2 regions of the Streptococcus sp. P25B114 genome follow, and region 2 is predicted to be linked to the other one. Evidence: predicted binding sites of a transcription regulator. Region 2 holds the regulator's gene; the other holds the start of a gene.
What was found. Region 2 encodes NrdR, which represses ribonucleotide reductase genes. Its sites were predicted from a motif close to ACACNATATATNGTGT; they were not measured.
Positions count from the first base shown of each region.

Region 1: the regulator NrdR is predicted to act here: its motif matches at 1,252-1,267, upstream of nrdH (glutaredoxin-like protein NrdH).

Region 1 covers NZ_JBRKNW010000001.1:251,988-261,345, forward strand. Annotated here, with positions in the region: gene nrdE (class 1b ribonucleoside-diphosphate reductase subunit alpha) at 1-867, opposite strand, end outside; gene nrdH (glutaredoxin-like protein NrdH) at 897-1,115, opposite strand; gene acnA (aconitate hydratase AcnA) at 1,433-4,102, shown strand; gene ACVC7T_RS01180 (citrate synthase) at 4,099-5,217, shown strand; gene icd (NADP-dependent isocitrate dehydrogenase) at 5,220-6,401, shown strand; gene ACVC7T_RS01190 (phosphocarrier protein HPr) at 6,557-6,820, shown strand; gene ptsP (phosphoenolpyruvate--protein phosphotransferase) at 6,825-8,558, shown strand; gene ACVC7T_RS01200 (DUF1846 domain-containing protein) at 8,645-9,358, opposite strand, start outside.
Region 2 covers NZ_JBRKNW010000013.1:63,929-73,286, reverse strand. Annotated here, with positions in the region: gene dnaI (primosomal protein DnaI) at 1-717, opposite strand, end outside; gene ACVC7T_RS07670 (replication initiation/membrane attachment protein) at 717-1,877, opposite strand; gene nrdR (transcriptional regulator NrdR) at 1,864-2,355, opposite strand; gene ACVC7T_RS07660 (AI-2E family transporter) at 2,437-3,555, opposite strand; gene ACVC7T_RS07655 (response regulator transcription factor) at 3,629-4,321, opposite strand; gene gndA (NADP-dependent phosphogluconate dehydrogenase) at 4,399-5,823, opposite strand; gene ACVC7T_RS07645 (YceD family protein) at 5,938-6,471, opposite strand; gene trxB (thioredoxin-disulfide reductase) at 6,480-7,397, opposite strand; gene ACVC7T_RS07635 (DUF4059 family protein) at 7,410-7,634, opposite strand; gene ACVC7T_RS07630 (DEAD/DEAH box helicase) at 7,655-8,998, opposite strand; gene gatB (Asp-tRNA(Asn)/Glu-tRNA(Gln) amidotransferase subunit GatB) at 9,147-9,358, opposite strand, start outside.

The DNA.
Region 1 (9,358 bases), on a different contig from region 2:
CTTATCAGGAACAGTGATACCGAGAGAAAGGGTTTTTACACGAACTTTCTCATCCGCATTTTCCTTCTTAGTCGAAAGGAAAGCGATAATATCTGGGTGAAAAACATCCAAGTAAACCACACCGGCACCTTGACGCTGACCAAGCTGGTTGGAATAAGAGAAACTATCTTCAAAAAGTTTCATAACTGGAACGACACCAGATGCAGCTCCTTCATATCCCTTGATAGGAGCGCCAGCCTCACGCAGGTTGCTGAGGGAGATACCGACACCGCCACCGATACGGGATAATTGCAGAGCAGAGTTGATAGACCGACCGATAGAGTTCATGTCGTCTGTTACTTGAAGCAAGAAACAGGATACCAATTCACCACGGCGAGCACGACCAGCATTGAGGAAGGAAGGAGTTGCAGGCTGGTAACGCAGGTGGATCATCTCGTTTGCCAAATCCAAGGCCAATTCTTCGTCACCTTCCGCAAAATAGAGGGCGTTGAAGAGGACGCGGTCCTCCATGCTTTCCAGATAGTAAGCACCGTCGTTTGTCTTGAGGGCGTACTGGTTATAAAACTTGTAGGCTGCCATGAAAGACTTAAATTGGAAGTTCTGGTCTTTCAAAAATTGGTCAATTTTAATGAGAAATTCTGGGCTGTACTGCTCCAAAAATTCTTTTTCTAAATAATTTTCCTCGACAAGATAGTTGATTTTATCCAAAATGCTATCGAATTGCTTGCTGTTAGGGATAACATTTTCCTTGAAAAAGGCTTTAAGGGCCTCCTGATCCTTGTGGAGGGGGATTTGTCCATTGACAGGACGGTTGATTTCGTTATTTAAACGGAAGTAGGACACATCGCCCAAATCTTTCAAACTCATAGTCGCAATCTCTTTCTATAATAGGCTTCTTATACTAAGACTTTTAATTTTGCAGGTTGGAAACCAGAGAAAACGTCGTTTTCAGTTTCAATCACTGGCGCTGCTGAGAAACCAAGTCCTTTGACGTGGTCAATAAATTCTGGCTGCTCATCCAGGTTGATTTCCTTGTATTCCACACCGTGTTGGTCTAGGAATTTCTTAGACATCTTGCACTGTACACAATCATTTTTTGAATAGATAGTAACCATTCGATTTCTCCTTTGTTTACAAGGAAATTGCATAATTCCCTTCAAATTTACCAATCAAGAATACAAGATTTTGGGGTTAAAGTCAAGGGGTTAGCTTAAACAAATCACAAAATATAGACGAATAACGAACAAGAAAATACTACATGTAGTGTTTTCTGAAAATGAGGTCTACAAGCTTTGTTTAAGCCGTAGTAGAGCTGTTTTCTATGCGAAATCACCATATGTCATAAAATATGACATTCATGGTTAAGTTGTGTTTGAATAAAAAAAGCAACTTCCAGTATAATATACATAATGAATACATAGAGGTAGCAGACATGACTCAAAAGAACAAATCGAAATTTGAACACAAACAAAAATTATTCTCTTACTATGATTTGGGAGAGGTTGCCCAAGAACATGGTGTGAATATTCAGGCACTCCCTTATACGATTCGTATTCTGTTGGAAAGCTTACTTCGTAAGGAAGATGGTGTAGATGTGACCAAAAGTCACATTAAAGATTTGGTTACCTACCAGGCTGCAGCTCCACAGGGTGAGGTTCCTTTTAAGCCAAGTCGTGTTATTTTGCAGGATTTTACAGGGGTTCCAGTTGTGGTTGACCTTGCATCCATGCGTGATGCGGTGGTTAAGGCGGGTGGCAGTCCTGATTTGATTAACCCCGAAATTCCAGTTGATTTGGTGGTTGACCACTCTGTACAGGTCGATTACTTCGGTACGGACCAGGCTCTGGAAAAAAATATTGAGCTAGAATTTGAGCGCAATAACGAGCGTTATGAATTCTTAAAATGGGCGGAAAACTCTTTTGAGAATTATCGGGCTGTGCCACCTGCAACAGGGATTATCCACCAGGTCAATATTGAGTTCCTCAGTGATGTTGTCATCGAGCAGGATGGCCTACTTTATCCAGATTCTATGTTCGGTACGGACAGCCATACGACCATGATCAACGGTATCGGTGTTCTGGGCTGGGGTGTCGGAGGTATTGAGGCCGAGGCAGCTATGTTGGGAGAGGCGTCTTATTTCCCAATTCCAGAAGTGATTGGTGTTCATTTGACAGGCAGTCTGCCCAAGGTTGCGACAGCGACAGATTTGGCTCTACGGGTGACACAATTGCTCCGCCAGGAAAATGTTGTCGGCAAGTTTGTTGAATTTTTTGGACCGGGTCTGTCTTCATTGGCACTGGCTGACCGGGCGACGGTTTCCAACATGGCACCTGAGTATGGCGCGACTTGTGGTTACTTCCCGATCGATGCTGAGACCTTAAACTACATGCGCCTGACCAACCGTTCAGAGGACCATATCGCCTTGACGGAGGCTTATGCCAAGGTCAATCATCTGTTCTACGATGAGGTCAATTTCCCAACCTACACCAAGGTTTTGGAGTTGGATTTGTCAACGGTGGTGCCGTCTATTTCTGGACCAAAACGGCCGCAAGATTTGATTGAATTGACCGATGCCAAGGAGGAATTTGCTGCCAGCATCACTCGTGAAGTTGGTGTTCGTGGTTTTGGTTTGGACAAGGCAGAGCTAGATAAGACAGCGACGGTGCATTATGCGGACGGAGATGAGACGATTCAGACAGGTCATGTAGCCATTGCAGCTATTACCTCTTGTACAAATACATCTAACCCCTACGTACTTTTAGCGGCAGGATTACTGGCTAAGAATGCGGTTGAAAAAGGCCTGACAGTCAATAAAACGGTCAAGACTTCTCTGGCACCTGGTTCAAAAGTTGTTACAGGTTACTTGAAAAATTCAGGCCTCCAAACCTATCTGGATGCGCTTGGATTTAACTTGGTCGGCTATGGTTGTACCACTTGTATCGGGAATTCCGGTGATTTGCCAGTAGAAGTTGCAGAAGCCATTAAGGAAGAAGATTTGCTGGTTTCGGCAGTCTTATCTGGAAACCGCAACTTTGAGGGCCGTATCAATCCGCTCGTCAAAGCTAATTTCCTTGCAAGTCCGCCCCTTGTAGTGGCCTATGCCATTGCAGGAAACATGAATGTTGACTTGACGACAGAGCCGCTTGGTCAAGACCAGAATGGTCAACCTGTCTATCTCTCAGACATCATGCCAAGTCGTGAGGAAGTAGATGCCTATATCGAGCAGTATGTGACCCGTGACCTTTATAAGGAAGAATACCAACAGGTCTTTACAGATAGTCAAGCTTGGAATGCCATTGAAACGACGTCGGATAAAAATTATGCCTGGAATGACAAGTCAACCTACATTCAAAACCCGCCATATTTTGATAATATGCAGACAGATTTATCTATCAAGCCTTTGGACAATCTAGCAGTCCTGGCCAAATTTGGAGACTCTGTCACTACCGACCACATTTCACCAGCGGGGAACATTGCGCGACTCAGTCCCGCTGCTCGCTACCTAGAGGATAATGGGATTTCATACTTTGACTTCAACTCCTATGGTAGTCGCCGTGGGAACCACCAGGTCATGATGCGAGGAACATTTGCCAATATCCGGATTAAAAATGAGTTGGCAGATGGAAAAATTGGTGGTTTTACCAAGTATGATGGCGAAATTCTGCCGATTTATGATGTTGCTATGAAGTATCAGGAGGCTGGAATTGGTAGCCTGGTAATTGCTGGTAAGGACTATGGGATGGGTTCTAGTCGTGACTGGGCAGCCAAGGGGGCCAATCTTTTGGGTGTCAAGGCTGTATTGGCAGAATCCTTTGAACGCATTCACCGCTCTAATCTAGTCATGATGGGTGTCCTACCCTTGCAATTCCTTGAGGGGCAGACAGCAGACAGTCTGGGCTTGACTGGTTTGGAAACCTACTCTATCGATTTGCCGGAGGATGTGACGGTTGGTCAGATGGTAACCGTTCGGGCTATTTCGGAAAATGAAACCAAGGAATTTCAGGCTCTGGCTCGCTTTGATGCGGAGGCTGATATTCGTTATTACCGCCACGGAGGCATTTTGCCAATGGTGGTGAGAAAGAAACTAGGAGGTCAACTATGACAGAAACAAATGGATTGAAAGATGCCATTGCCTGCGATACGCGCATTAGTGCGATTGAAAATGACCGCCTTTCCTATGCTGGTTATGATATTTCAGAGTTGATGGACAATAATGCGTCTTTTGAAGAGGTCATTTACCTGCTTTGGAATCTGCACCTCCCGACGCAGATTGAGCTTAATTATTTTGAAAAAGCCTTGCGGGCTGAGTATGCCATTTCTGATGCGGTGGAGCAGTGCATTCTCATCCAGTCACGCAGACACCTGCACCCGATGAGTGTTTTGCGGTCAACGGTGTCACTCTTAGGTGTTTACAATGTTCGGGCTGAGGAAAGTTCGCTGGAGGCCCTCTATGACCAGTCTATTCAGATTATGGCTAAGGTTCCGACAATCATTGCAACCTTTGCTCGTCTGCGGAAGGGCTTGGTGCCGATTGAGCCTCGTGAGGATCTGGGCTTTGCGGCTAATTTCCTCTATATGCTCAATGGGAAGGAGCCGACAGATTTGCAAGTCAAGGCCTTTAGCAAGGCACTGGTCCTCCATGCTGACCATGAACTCAACGCCTCGACCTTTGCGGCGCGCGTGACCGCCTCCACCCTGACAGATATTTATTCTTGCGTGACGACAGCTATTGGAACGCTCAAGGGTTCTCTACATGGCGGAGCTAATGAGCGGGTTTTCGATATGTTGCTGGCTATCCGTGAATCTGGTGATACAGAAGGTTACTTGCAGCAAAAATTGGACTCAAAAGAAAAAATTATGGGCTTTGGTCACCGGGTTTATCAAACGGTGGATCCTCGTCAAGAATATTTGAAGGAAATGGCGCGTGATTTGACACTGGGAACGGATGATGAGGCCTTCTATCGCTTGTCCGAAGAAGTAGAGGACTTTATCAAGCACAAAAAAGGCTTGATTCCCAATGTGGATTTCTATTCGGCGACGGTATACCATGTTTTGGGCATTGACAGTGATATATTTACCTTAATATTTGCCATGAGTCGTATGGCCGGCTGGATTGCCCATGTACAGGAACAACGCAAGAACAATAAGCTCATCCGTCCTCGTTCGTCCTATCTAGGTGGACGGAATTTGACCTATATCCCAATCGGAAAGAGATAAGTATGGCAGAAAAAATTAGATTTGAAAATGGAAAGTTGCTGGTTCCTGACCAACCCGTTATTCCCTATATCGAGGGGGATGGTGTCGGTAAGGATATTTGGTCAGCGGCTCAGTCTGCGATTGATGCGGCAGTTGAAAAGGCTTATGATGGCCAGCGTCAGATTGTCTGGAAGGAAGTATTGGCCGGTGAAAAGGCCTATGAAACAACAGGAACTTCCTTACCAGACGAGACCTTAGCCACCATTAAGGACCACCTCGTGGCTATTAAAGGACCGCTGGGAACGCCTGTTGGTAAGGGCCATCGATCACTGAATGTGGCCTTGCGCCAGGAACTGGACCTCTTTGCCTGTGTGCGGCCAGTCCGCTATTTTAAGGGAGTGCCTAGTCCACTCAAAGAGCCTGAAAAAACCAATATTACGATTTTCCGTGAAAATACAGAAGATATTTATGCAGGTATCGAATGGGATGCTGGAACTGCTGAAGTAGCACAGGTGCTTGCTTTCTTGAAGGACCAGATGGGAGTTAGTAAAATTCGTTTCCCTGAGACATCGAGTATCGGTATCAAGCCGATTTCTGAGGAAGGCAGCAAGCGCTTGGTTCGCTCTGCTATTGATTACGCCTTGGAAAATGGCCTAAAAAATGTAACCCTGGTCCACAAGGGCAACATTCAAAAGTTCACGGAAGGTGGTTTCCGTAAATGGGGCTATGAATTGGCCCAGGAAGAATATGCAGAGCAACTTGTGTCAGGTGACTTGGTTGTCAATGATATTATTGCGGACAATTTCCTTCAGCAAATCTTACTTGCTCCAGAAAAGTTCGATGTGGTGGCCCTCACCAATCTCAACGGAGACTACGCTTCAGATGCTCTAGCGGCCCAGGTTGGTGGAATCGGCATCTCACCAGGTGCAAATATCAATTACCAAACAGGACATGCCATTTTTGAAGCTACTCATGGAACAGCGCCAGATATTGCTGGCCAAAACAAGGCTAATCCAAGTTCCGTTCTATTGTCTGCTTGTATGATGTTGGATTATATGAATTGGAAAGAAGCAGCAGAGATTATTGTTTCTGGACTCGAAAAAGCTTTTGAAAATAAACAGGTAACTGTTGACTTTGCAAAGGATTTGGGAGTAGAAGCCCTATCTACTAGTCAATTTGTTACGGCTCTTATTCAATATTTTTAAGATAGAAAGGACTTGCGACCAGGCAGGTCTTTTTCTTAGAAAAATGAAAGAAATGCAAAAAAATCTTGAAAATGATTTCAAAAAGTGGTATAATCCTCCTTGTAAGGGTTATCATAATAGCCCAAATTTTGTAAAACAAAAAGGAGAATCCAAATATGGCTTCAAAAGACTTCCACATCGTGGCAGAAACAGGTATCCACGCACGTCCAGCAACTTTGCTTGTTCAAACTGCTAGCAAATTCGCTTCAGACATCACGTTGAACTACAAAGAAAAATCAGTTAACCTTAAATCTATCATGGGTGTTATGTCTCTTGGTGTTGGCCAAGGTGCTGACGTAACAATCTCTGCTGAAGGTGCAGATGCTGACGACGCAATCGCAGCAATCACAGAAACAATGGAAAAAGAAGGATTGGCATAAGAACATGACAGAAATGCTTAAAGGAATTGCAGCATCTGATGGTGTTGCCGTTGCTAAGGCATATCTACTGGTTCAACCCGATTTATCTTTTGAAACTGTTACAGTTGAAGATACAAATGCAGAAGAAGCTCGTTTGGATGCAGCTCTTGAAGCGTCTCAAAACGAGCTTTCTGTTATTCGTGAGAATGCAGTAGCTAGCCTAGGTGAAGAAGCCGCAGCCGTATTTGATGCACACTTGATGGTACTTGCTGACCCAGAAATGATTGGTCAGATTAAGGAAACAATCCGTGCTAAGAAAACAAATGCTGAAACAGGTTTGAAAGAAGTAACGGATATGTTCATCGCTATCTTTGAAGGTATGGAAGATAACCCATACATGCAAGAGCGTGCAGCAGATATCCGCGACGTTGCTAAACGTGTCCTAGCTCACTTGCTTGGTGTTCGTTTGCCAAACCCAGCAACAATTGATGAAGAGTCTATCGTGATTGCTCATGACTTGACACCTTCTGATACGGCTCAATTGAATAAGCAATTTGTTAAAGCTTTTGTAACAAACATCGGTGGACGTACAAGTCACTCAGCTATCATGGCTCGTACACTTGAAATTGCAGCTGTATTGGGTACAAATAACATCACTGAAATTGTTAAAGACGGCGATGTTCTTGCTGTTAACGGTATCACAGGTGATGTTATTATCAACCCAACTGAAGAACAGATTGCAGAATTCAAAGCAGCCGGTGAAGCTTATGCCAAACAAAAAGCTGAATGGGCTTTGTTAAAAGATGCTCAAACAGTTACAGCTGACGGCAAACACTTTGAATTGGCAGCTAACATTGGTACACCTAAAGACGTTGAAGGTGTAAATGATAACGGTGCTGAGGCAGTTGGTCTCTATCGTACAGAATTCCTCTACATGGATTCACAAGACTTCCCAACGGAAGACGAGCAATACGAAGCTTACAAGGCTGTTCTTGAAGGTATGAACGGCAAGCCTGTTGTGGTTCGTACAATGGATATTGGTGGTGATAAGGAACTTCCTTACTTCGATCTTCCACACGAAATGAACCCATTCCTAGGTTTCCGCGCCCTTCGTATCTCTATCTCTGAGACTGGTAACCAGATGTTCCGTACTCAGTTGCGTGCCCTTCTTCGTTCATCAGTACATGGTAAACTTCGTATCATGTTCCCAATGGTTGCTTTGGTAACAGAATTCCGTGCTGCAAAAGCTATTCTTGAAGAAGAAAAAGCGAAATTGCTTGCGGAAGGCATTGCAGTTGCAGATGATATTCAAGTGGGTATCATGATTGAAATCCCAGCTGCGGCTATGCTTGCGGACCAATTTGCGAAAGAAGTTGATTTCTTCTCTATCGGTACTAACGACCTTATCCAGTACACAATGGCTGCTGACCGTATGAACGAGCAAGTTTCATACCTCTACCAACCTTACAACCCATCTATCCTTCGCTTGATTAACAACGTTATCAAGGCTGCACACGCAGAAGGCAAGTGGGCTGGTATGTGTGGTGAGATGGCTGGTGATCAACAAGCTGTTCCACTTCTTGTAGGTATGGGCTTGGATGAGTTCTCTATGAGTGCAACTTCTGTCCTTCGTACACGTAGCCTCATGAAGACGCTTGACACAGCTAAGATGGAAGAATATGCTCAACGTGCCTTGACAGAATGTGCAACGGCAGAAGAAGTTCTTGAACTTCAAAAAGAGTATGTTGATTTCAACTAATAGATAAAATAAGAAAACAAGGGTAGAAATATTCTTGTTTTTTCTATAACAAAAATAGACTTGCCCCGGCAAGTCTATTTTAGTCTTTAGTTCTTCTGATAAAACTTATTGTGCTGATAGATAGGATCATAGGTTAAATTGATACCTAGTTTACGGAGGACGCTCTTGTCTTCATCAGATAGGATAACGGTCGAGTGGGCTTCGCTACCGTTTAATTGACCCAATTCTTTCATGGCAAGTGCAGCAAGAGGACTGTCTTGTGCGGTGATAGCAAGGGCGTTAAGGATTTCGCTGGCGTCCAAACGAGTATTATTTTTATCCAAATAATCTGCCTTCAATTCCTGGATTGGACGGATGTAGTTTGGTTCGATAAGAAGGGTTTCATCATCGATTTGTGCGATTTGCTTGATGGCATTGAGAAGGACAGTTGCAGTTGGCTTGAGGAGGTCAGAGGTTTTACCTGTGACAATCTCACCATTTGGCAGCTGAATAGCTAGGGCAGGACTGGTTGTTAGCTCTGCTTTTTCGCGCGCAGCGATAACAACCTTACGGTCAGCAGGTGTCACGCCAACTTCATTCATGAGGAGCTCAATCTTTTTGACTGCTTGTTCACCAACCCGCTCAGCTTTGAAATCAACCAAGGTCTGGTAGTAGCGGCGGATGATTTCTTGCTTGGATGCTTCGATCGCAGCCTCCTCGTCCACGATAGAATAGCCCACCATGTTAACGCCCATGTCTGTCGGTGAGGCGTATGGTGATTTGTTCAAAATACGTTCAAAGGTACGGTTGAGGACAGGGAA
Region 2 (9,358 bases):
AATGACCTGTAGCACATCGTCACGCACCCACGGACTATGTTGCTCAGCCCCAATATCATCCAAGACCAAAACTTGAGCGGTCTTAATCTCGTCAATCTTATCCTTAACTGAACCGTCTTTGATGGCATTTTTTATATCCACCACAAAAGTCGGATAATGGAGCATGGTGGTCGACTGCAAATGCGTTTTAGACAAGAGATTAGCCAAATAAGCCATGAGATAGGACTTGCCAATGCCAAAATGACCGTAGATATAGAGTCCTTTGGGCTTTTCATCAAAGCGTTTGACAAAATCTGCAATGGCCAACATGATTTCCACCCGATTTTCATCGTTCTTATCAATGTCCGCCACCGTCACATTTTTCAGACTGGCTGGCATATTGATGAGCTGAATGCGATTTTTGATAGCTTCCAGACGACGATACTCAACCAATTCTGCCGTTTCCAAATAGGACACGTCCGCATAGCCCTCATTCATAATGAGAACAGGCTGGTAGCCCTTAGCCATATAACTTTCGTCTTGCTTGAGAAACTGGTCGCGCTGGCTGATATATTCCAAAAATTTGGAAATAGACAAGGTAATTTCCTGCTGTGTCAAACCTTGTTCTTTTATAAAGTCAGCCACATCTGCATCCGCTACAATCTCCTGGTAGAGTTCTTGATAGGACTTGCGACTAGAGTTGGCTGTTTGTGACAGCCTGTCTTGCACTGATTTCATCAGCCACCTCCTTGTGTTTCCATTTCTTCCAATTCGCGATAGAGGGCGGCTAGTTGGGCCTGTCCTTCTCTCGTTTGCTCTTGCTTAACTTCTTCCTTGCTCCAGTCCGGCACATTAGTTGCTGACACTTGCTTGTTCAGGACACTTGCCTTCTTGTTGTTTCCTGCTTTCAATTCCCTCAGATAAAGGACAGCTGCCTCTGCATTTCCAATCCCCTTATAGGAAAAATCATTGCCCAACTTGAGGGCGTATTTTTCATTGAGATTGGCCGAATCCACCTTATTAAAAGTGTAAAGAACAAGGACATTGATAACTTCATCCAAGAGACCAATTTGAGCCAAATCTGTCAGGCACTTGCGCTCCGACTGGGTCACTGCTGCCTTTCTTTGTTCCTTAATGAAGACCAAAAATTCCAGACTAGACTTGGACTTGGCCTCACGAACGATGATTTTTTCCTGGTCTGTGAGCCCACTCGTTTGTTTAGCGGAGGCTTGGTCTGACTGTGACAGTCGTTTGGTCGAAATAACCTGGCCGATAGCCGTTTCCTTGACCTTGTGATAGGTTTCCAACCAGGTCCAGCCGGACCGCTCTGCTATGTGACTAAGAGCAATCACATCGTCCGTCTCATCCTGAAATCGTAGCTGGTCCTTGGCCATCATAGCCTTGAAGGCTGACCAGTCAAAGTCCCTCTTACTCTTAGCTACAGGAGAAATATGTCCTTCCACATCAAAAACGTCTGAGAAAGATTTGGAAACATTCTTATCCTGGCTAGGGCTAGCGGGTATGAGATTCTCCACAGAAACCTCGCCAATTCTTTGCTCAAGAAGATGCCGATACAAGGGCTTGCCTAAAAATTCTCCGACACTTAAAGGAGGCATTAGCTCTAGGCCCCTAGTCTCGTCAAGCTGATAAATCTTCAACAGACCCACTGCTGACAGAATATCCAGCGCCTGCTGCAAGCGATGAAAGCCAACATTCATGTGATTTAGAATGCTAGTCCATTGGTAACGCCCCTGCCCCGAGTCACCAAAACTATATAAATAGTAATACAGCGCTAGCGCATCCAAACCGATGATGGGCTGGTAACATTTGCTCAGACTGATTACATCAGGTGCAAAATTCCCAGCTTTCAGATAGGTAAAGGGATCATTTGGTTTCATCTTTGGCACCTGGTTTCACTTTTGACCCCTTAGAAATCATCTGCTTGAGCAAGTTTTCTAACTCACCAACATCTTTGAAAGAGCGATAGACAGAGGCAAAGCGTACATAAGTGATTTCATCTAGTTCAACCAATTCTTCCATGACCAAATTGCCGATAAAGTCACTTTCTACTTCGCTATCATTTTGGGCGCGAACCTTTTGTTCTATTCGATTGACCACCTGATCAATATCACCGGTTGATACTGGACGTTTCTGAGCCGAACGAATAATGCCATTAAAGATTTTCTCTCTCGAAAATTGCTCACGGGTGCCGTCTTTTTTAACAACTACTAGTGTTTTTTCCTCAATTCGCTCATAGGTGGTAAAACGCTGACCGCATTGGTCACAGGAACGGCGACGACGGATGGTATTCCCATCTTCTGCCTGGCGACTATCAACAACATTTGACTTCAAACTCTGACACTTTGGACAACGCATACTCTTTCTCCTACTTTGCTTTTATCACTTCAGTATAGCATAAAATAATCAAAAATAAAAGAAAGCGATAAGCACGCTTTCCTAAGTACTTTCAATCTGGTCATCCAGGCGATGGTGAACCCATTCCCTGACCAGACGGTAAATGACCGCAAAAATTGGTGTGAAGAAGACCATTCCTAGAAGGCCAAACAAATTTCCACCAATCAGGGCTGCAGCCAGGGTGAAGAGGGTTGGCAGACCAACCGACTGTCCAACTACGCGCGGATAGATGACATTACCCTCAATCAATTGAATGATTTGGAAGAGAACAATAGACCACAGAGCCAACAAAGGATTTTGTACCGCCACAAAGAGGGCACTAATCAGGCAGGCTGTAAATGGACCGATATAGGGAACGAAGGATAGGACCCCTGCCAAAATACCGGCCATGCTAGCATAGGGGATACCAGAAAGTCCATAGCTGACAAAGACCAGGACCCCAATAATAACGGCCTCTACAATTTGGCTCATCAAGAATTTATCATAGGTATCTATCACAACTTCCCCGACGTAGTTGATCAGACGAACTGCTTTCTGTGGCAGAGTAGCCTGCAAGAGTTTCCCCGTCATGGACTGCAGATGTTCCTTGCTTCCCAGGATAGCCAAAGTGAAGAAAAAGGCCATAACCAGGGTCATTGTGTTGGAAAAAATGCCTGTAACATTGGATACCAGATGAGACAGAACCGGAGTGACAATACTAGAAATAAAGTCTAGATTCCTAAATTGTTCAATAAAACCTGCAATCTGGTCACCAATCTGACCAGACAAGAAGCCATTGGACTCCAGAAAATCCGTAAGGGCTGTGACCGATTTTGGAATAGCCGTCCTGCTGACCGTTACTAGCTCTGAAACTGTCTTGGTCAGGGTTGGCAAAACAATCAGAACCAAACCTGTCACAATCATCACAAAGGCAATGAGGACCCCTACAATGGCCAAACTACGGCTGGATTTTTTCAAAAAAGCGACCTTTTCAAGCTGCACTTCCAGCTTTTTCATAGGTACATTTAAGATGAAAGCAATGATTGCTCCAATGAAGAGAGAGTTCATACTTGCTAGGACAAGCTTAATAATAGCGTACAAGGCCGACCAATTAAGGACAGCTAAGAGGATTGCACCCGCCAATAAAATCAGCAAGGCCTTTTCTTTAAACGACGAATTCATAATTACTCCTTAGATTTCTTACTAACAATACTAACACAAGCCCAGCAAAAAAGAAAGGACAAGCCTTTCTTACTTAGTCACGCATGGCATATCCAACACCGCGAACTGTCTTGATATAGGACGGTTTTCCAGCTACATCCAATTTCCCACGCAGATAGCGGATATAGACATCTACCACATTGGTTTCCGATGATGTCGCCTCGTATTTCCAAACCCGCTCTAACAATTGTTCGCGAGTGACAGGCTCAGGACTATTCATCAGTGTCGCCAGGAGATCGTACTCTCGACGAGTCAGGTTAATCAGCTCATCTCCACGGGATACCGTGCGATTTTGAAAATCGATTTTCAAATCTCGATAAGCAGCCTGCAAGGGAACCTGAGTACAATGATTGTCAATAAAATCCCGACCACGGAAAATAGCTGAAATCTGCTCGACCAATTCGCTGATGACAAAGGGCTTGACCACATAGGAAACCGCATAGGACAAGACTTCCTCACCATGCTCATCCACATCTGCCGAATCAATAGCCACAATCAGGACGGATGCAGGTTTGATAGCTAATAACTGCGTGGATAATTCCTTACTGGACATATCTGACAGCTGAAAACTCATGAGAATCAAATCAAAATCCGTCTCATGCGCCAAGGACAAAGCCTCCTGGCCAGTAGAAGCATAGTCCACCAAATAGTCCTTCTTCTGCAATTCCATGGAAACAAAATGCGAGAGATTGCGCTCACGACCTGCAATCAAAATTTTCTTAGCCATAATATCCTTATCTAATCGAAAGTTTCAAGACCATTTCAGTCAGAAAGAAGGGCGCTTGCACGCCCTACTTCTATTATTTATTTTTCGCTATACCAATCATAGTGGAAGACACCCTCTTTGTCCTTACGGTTGTAAGTGTGGGCACCAAAATAGTCGCGTTGTGCTTGGATCAAGTTTGCTGGCAAGTTCTCAGCGCGGTAGCTGTCAAAGTAAGTAATGGCTGCTGAGAAGGTTGGCACAGGAACACCTGCTTGAACTGCCAAGGCAACAACGTCACGGACAGCTTGTTGGTACTTAGCTGTTACGTCAAGGAAGTATTCATCCAAGAGCAAGTTTGCCAAATCTTCATCACGTCCATAAGCATCGGTAATCTTTTGCAAGAAACGAGCACGGATGATACAACCTGCACGCCAGATTTTAGCGATTTCGCCAAATGGCAAGTTCCAGTTATTTTCTTTAGACGCTACGCGCAATTGCGCAAAACCTTGTGCATAAGACATGATTTTTGAGAAGTAAAGGGCTTGACGGATTTTCTCCACCAATTCAGCCTTATCGCCGTCATAGGCAAATGGTGCTGGTTTTGGAAGGACCTTGCTAGCTGCCACACGCTCATCCTTGTAGGTTGAGATATAACGGGCAAATACAGATTCTGTAATCAAGGACAATGGTACGCCCAAGTCAAGTGATGACTGGCTAGTCCATTTACCAGTCCCCTTGTTACCGGCTGCGTCCATGATGTAGTCAACAACTGGACCATCTTGACCTTGGTCATCCTTGCGTTTCAAAATGTCAGCTGTGATTTCAATCAAGTAGCTATCCAATTCACCCTTGTTCCACTCAGTGAAGATGTCAGCCATTTCATCTACTGACAAACCGAGCAAGTGTTGCATGAGGTCATAAGACTCAGCAATCAACTGCATGTCGCCATACTCGATACCGTTGTGGACCATTTTTACATAGTGACCTGCACCGTCTGGACCGATATAAGTCACACATGGTGCTCCATCTTCTGGTGCTTTTGCTGAAATCTCTTCCAAGACATCTGCTACCAATTCGTAGGCTTCTTTTTGACCACCAGGCATGATAGACGGACCTTCAAGGGCACCTTTTTCACCACCGGACACACCTGTACCGATGAAATTGATGCCTGAATTTGCCAATTCTTTTGAACGGCGAATGGTATCTTCGTAGAAGGTATTTCCGCCATCAATCAAAATGTCGCCTTCATCCAAGTGTGGCAAGAGAGATTGAATAGTTGCATCTGTACCAGGCCCTGCTTGAACCATGAGCATGATACGGCGTGGTTTTTCGATAGATGCGACAAAACTTTCCACATCATAGCTTGGTACCAAGTTTTTGCCTGGGTTGCTAGCTACCACATCTTCTGTCTTATCAGCAGAGCGGTTGTAAATGGCTACTGTGTAACCACGTGATTCAACGTTAAGAGCAAGGTTACGACCCATAACGGCCATCCCTACTACACCAAAGTTTGCTTTTGTCATGTATACTAACTCCTATAATTACTATCTTCTATTATACACCGAAAAGAGTCTAGTGGCAAGAATTTTCTGATAATTTAACCTTCCGACATTTTTCTGAATCTTTCACTAGCTTTTTCACTCATCGAACAAGCCCTGCAATTGAGCAAATGGACTATTAGCCTCTTTCTTTTCCTGGGCTTCCTGTTGGAAATCATCCTCGGTCATCAGGGTCCAAGATTGGCCCGACGGCAAATCCTGCCCAGCCTCTTCTTCTGGCGTCAAAACCTTGATAGGAATGTTGAGAATAATGTTGTCTGCGACACTTTCTTCTAGGACAATGCAGTCCTCTTCCACCACAAAAACCATATCTTCGTCAATCAAATCCTGGTCCTTGAGAGCAGCTTCATTGGCCACAAAGAGTTCGTTGACCTGCTCCTCACGACGTAAGACCACTGGCTGGAGCGAACGGCTAGAAGCCAGGGTAATGTCGTAGGTCATCTGGTAATCTAGGAAAAAGATCCCCGCCTCAAAATGGACACGACCAGACACCTGGACAGGCGATAGGTCCAAAACCTCGCTGGAACGCCCCTGAACTTCCTGGGTCAAATCCAGTGTTTTCTCAAAAGAAATACCGTCTGGATTTTTCTGAATATCGTAAATGTGAAACATAAGCCCTCCTATTCAGCGTGTTCTGTAATGTAGTTGTAGACTTCCTGTCCAGCTACTGCACCATTTCCAACAGCCGTCGCAATCTGACGGAGCTGATTTTGGCGAATGTCGCCGATGGCATAGATGCCATACTTGCTGGTTTCCATTTTTTCATTGGTCACAACCCAGCCAGCCTCATCGGTAATACCCAAATCCGCAACGCTTTCAGTCATCGGATCCAGCCCTACATAGACAAAGACTCCGCCAAATTCAAGCTCTGACAATTCTTCAGTCTTGACATTCTTGATAACCACGCTTTGCACGCGCAGGTCATCTCCTTTGATTTCCTCGACAACACTGTCCCAGATGAATTTAATTTTTTCATTGGCAAAAGCTCGGTCTTGGATAACTTTTTGGGCACGTAGCTGATCTCTGCGGTGAACGATGGTCACAGACTCTGCAAATTGGGTCAGGAAAAGTGCCTCTTCCACGGCAGAATCTCCCCCTCCGACAACCAAAAGTTTTTGCTGACGGAAGAAGGCTCCGTCACAGACCGCGCAGTAGGAAACCCCGCGACTGTTGTAGGTATCTTCACCTGGAACTCCCAGCAGACGGTGTTTGGCACCCATGGCTAGGACAACCGTCTTGGTCTCCAAAACGCCATCTTCGGTAATCACTTTTTTAACAGGTCCATCTTCTTCAATACGGATGAGGGTCCCGAAAATATGGTCCACACCGAATTTTTCCAGGGGCTCAAACATCTTTTCAGCCAAGGCTGGTCCAGAAATATGGTCGTAGCCTGGATAGTTTTCAATCTCAGCGGTATTGTTCATCTGGCCGCCATAAATACCGCGTTCTAGGAGGGCAACCTTGAGATTGCTCCGTCCTGCATAAAGTGCGGCGGTCATGCCTGCAGGACCTGCACCAATGACAATTGTATCGTACATTCTTTCTTCCTTCTATGCCTTCAGCATTAACAAAATGGCCACGATTCCAAAAGCTAAAATAGGGATGGTCATAATGTTAATGAGCAATAAATCATATAAAAATTCTTGGCGTTCTTGATAGGTCTTATCTCGATTTTTTAAAGCTCGAATTAGAAACCAAATCAAGCTCAGCAATACCACAATAATTGTGGCAATGAGTAGTCCTTGCAAATAGTTACTTAATATTGATTGTAACATCGGTCTCCCTCTGCTAACTCTTAAAAGGTTTGACGCTTAGCTTTGCGTTCTGCACGCCCCTTAGCACGCGCTTCCACTCGCTTGGTCTTACGACGTTTTTCGTCCACCGTCCACTGGATTTTCTTCTTATAGCCCGGCTTGATTTTCTTTTTCTTCTTCTTGACCAGACCAATCATCTCGATGTCCAATTTCTCACGTGTCTTTTCACGTTGAACACGACGATCACGGTCATAGGTATCGACAAATTCGCCGTCCTTCATTTCTTTGGGCAAGAACTTGATATTGAGTTTTTCCAACTCACGAATATCGGCATCATCGCTCGGTTGATAAAGGGTAATGGCAATACCTGACAAACCATTGCGTCCTGTCCGACCGACCCGGTGAACAAAGAAGGACAAGTCCTGCGGAATGGCATCGTTGATGACATGGCTGACTCCTTCAATATCAATCCCACGAGCCGCCAAGTCTGTTGCTACGATATACTGATAATCCAAATTCTTAACTTGGTTCATGATACGCTTGCGTTCACGAGGTGGAATATCTCCGTGAATTTTAGCCACGCGCAATCCATTTGAAAGCAGGTAGCTGTGCAATTCATCCGCCCGAGTCTTGGTATTGACAAAAATCATGGCTAAATAGGGCTGCATGAGCCTGGTTGCTTCCAAAATTTGAGCATTGCGGTCGCGCCCTTTTGTCGAAATCAACCAGTTTTCAATGGTATCCGAAATGACTGTCTGGGTCTTGATTTGTTCCATGACAGGATTGGACAGGTATTTTTTCAAGAAAGGCTGGAGCTTTTGCGGAATGGTCGCGGAAAAGACCATGAATTGCAAATCTTTCGGCAGGCTCCCAGCAATCTTATCCACCGTCTCCAAAAAGCCCATGTCCAAGGTCATATCCGCCTCATCAACGACAAAGGTCTTGGCCTTGTGAATAGCCAAATCACCCGATTGAACCAAGTCGTAAATCCGACCCGGCGTTCCGACAACGATATGGGGCTGACCAGCCTGCAATTTGTCAATCTGGCGATTTTTATCCGTCCCACCGACATAGTTAGACACACGGACTTCAGGTTGAAAATGCCCTGCCATCTGCTTGGCTGCTTGATAAATCTGGGTCGCCAATTCACGCGACGGAGCTGTGATAACAGTCTGCACCTGGTCCAGCTCTTCGTCCAATTTTTGGAAAATCGGAATTAAAAAGGTATGGGTCTTGCCCGAACCAGTCTTGGATTCTCCAATCAAGTCACGACCAGATAGCACCACAGGAATCAATTTTTCCTGAACCTCTGTCGGCGTGACAAAGTTAATCTCTTTCAAAGCCTCCTGGATGGACGGCTTAAGTTTCATATCTGTAAATTTCATAATGCCCTCTTTTTCTGATTCCTTTCATTATACCATTTATTAGAATGACAAGCAAAAAGGACGGATGGGCATCGAAAAATTCAAAGTTTCATATCTATCGCCATTAAAAGAGACCAAAACATCCGTTTCAGTCTCTTCATTATTTCATTTAATCCAACAACTTCTGCAATTCTTGGGCTAGTAATTGTTGAGCAACTTGTGGATTGGCCTGACCTTTTGTTGCCTTCATAAGGAAACCTGTAAAGGCCTTGTCCGCATTGCGTTTGCCGGACTTGAAGTCAGCTACGGCTGCCTCGTTATCCGCAAAGACTTGGTGGATAATCGGAATGAGGACCGCTGGGTCTGAAATCTGTACCAAGC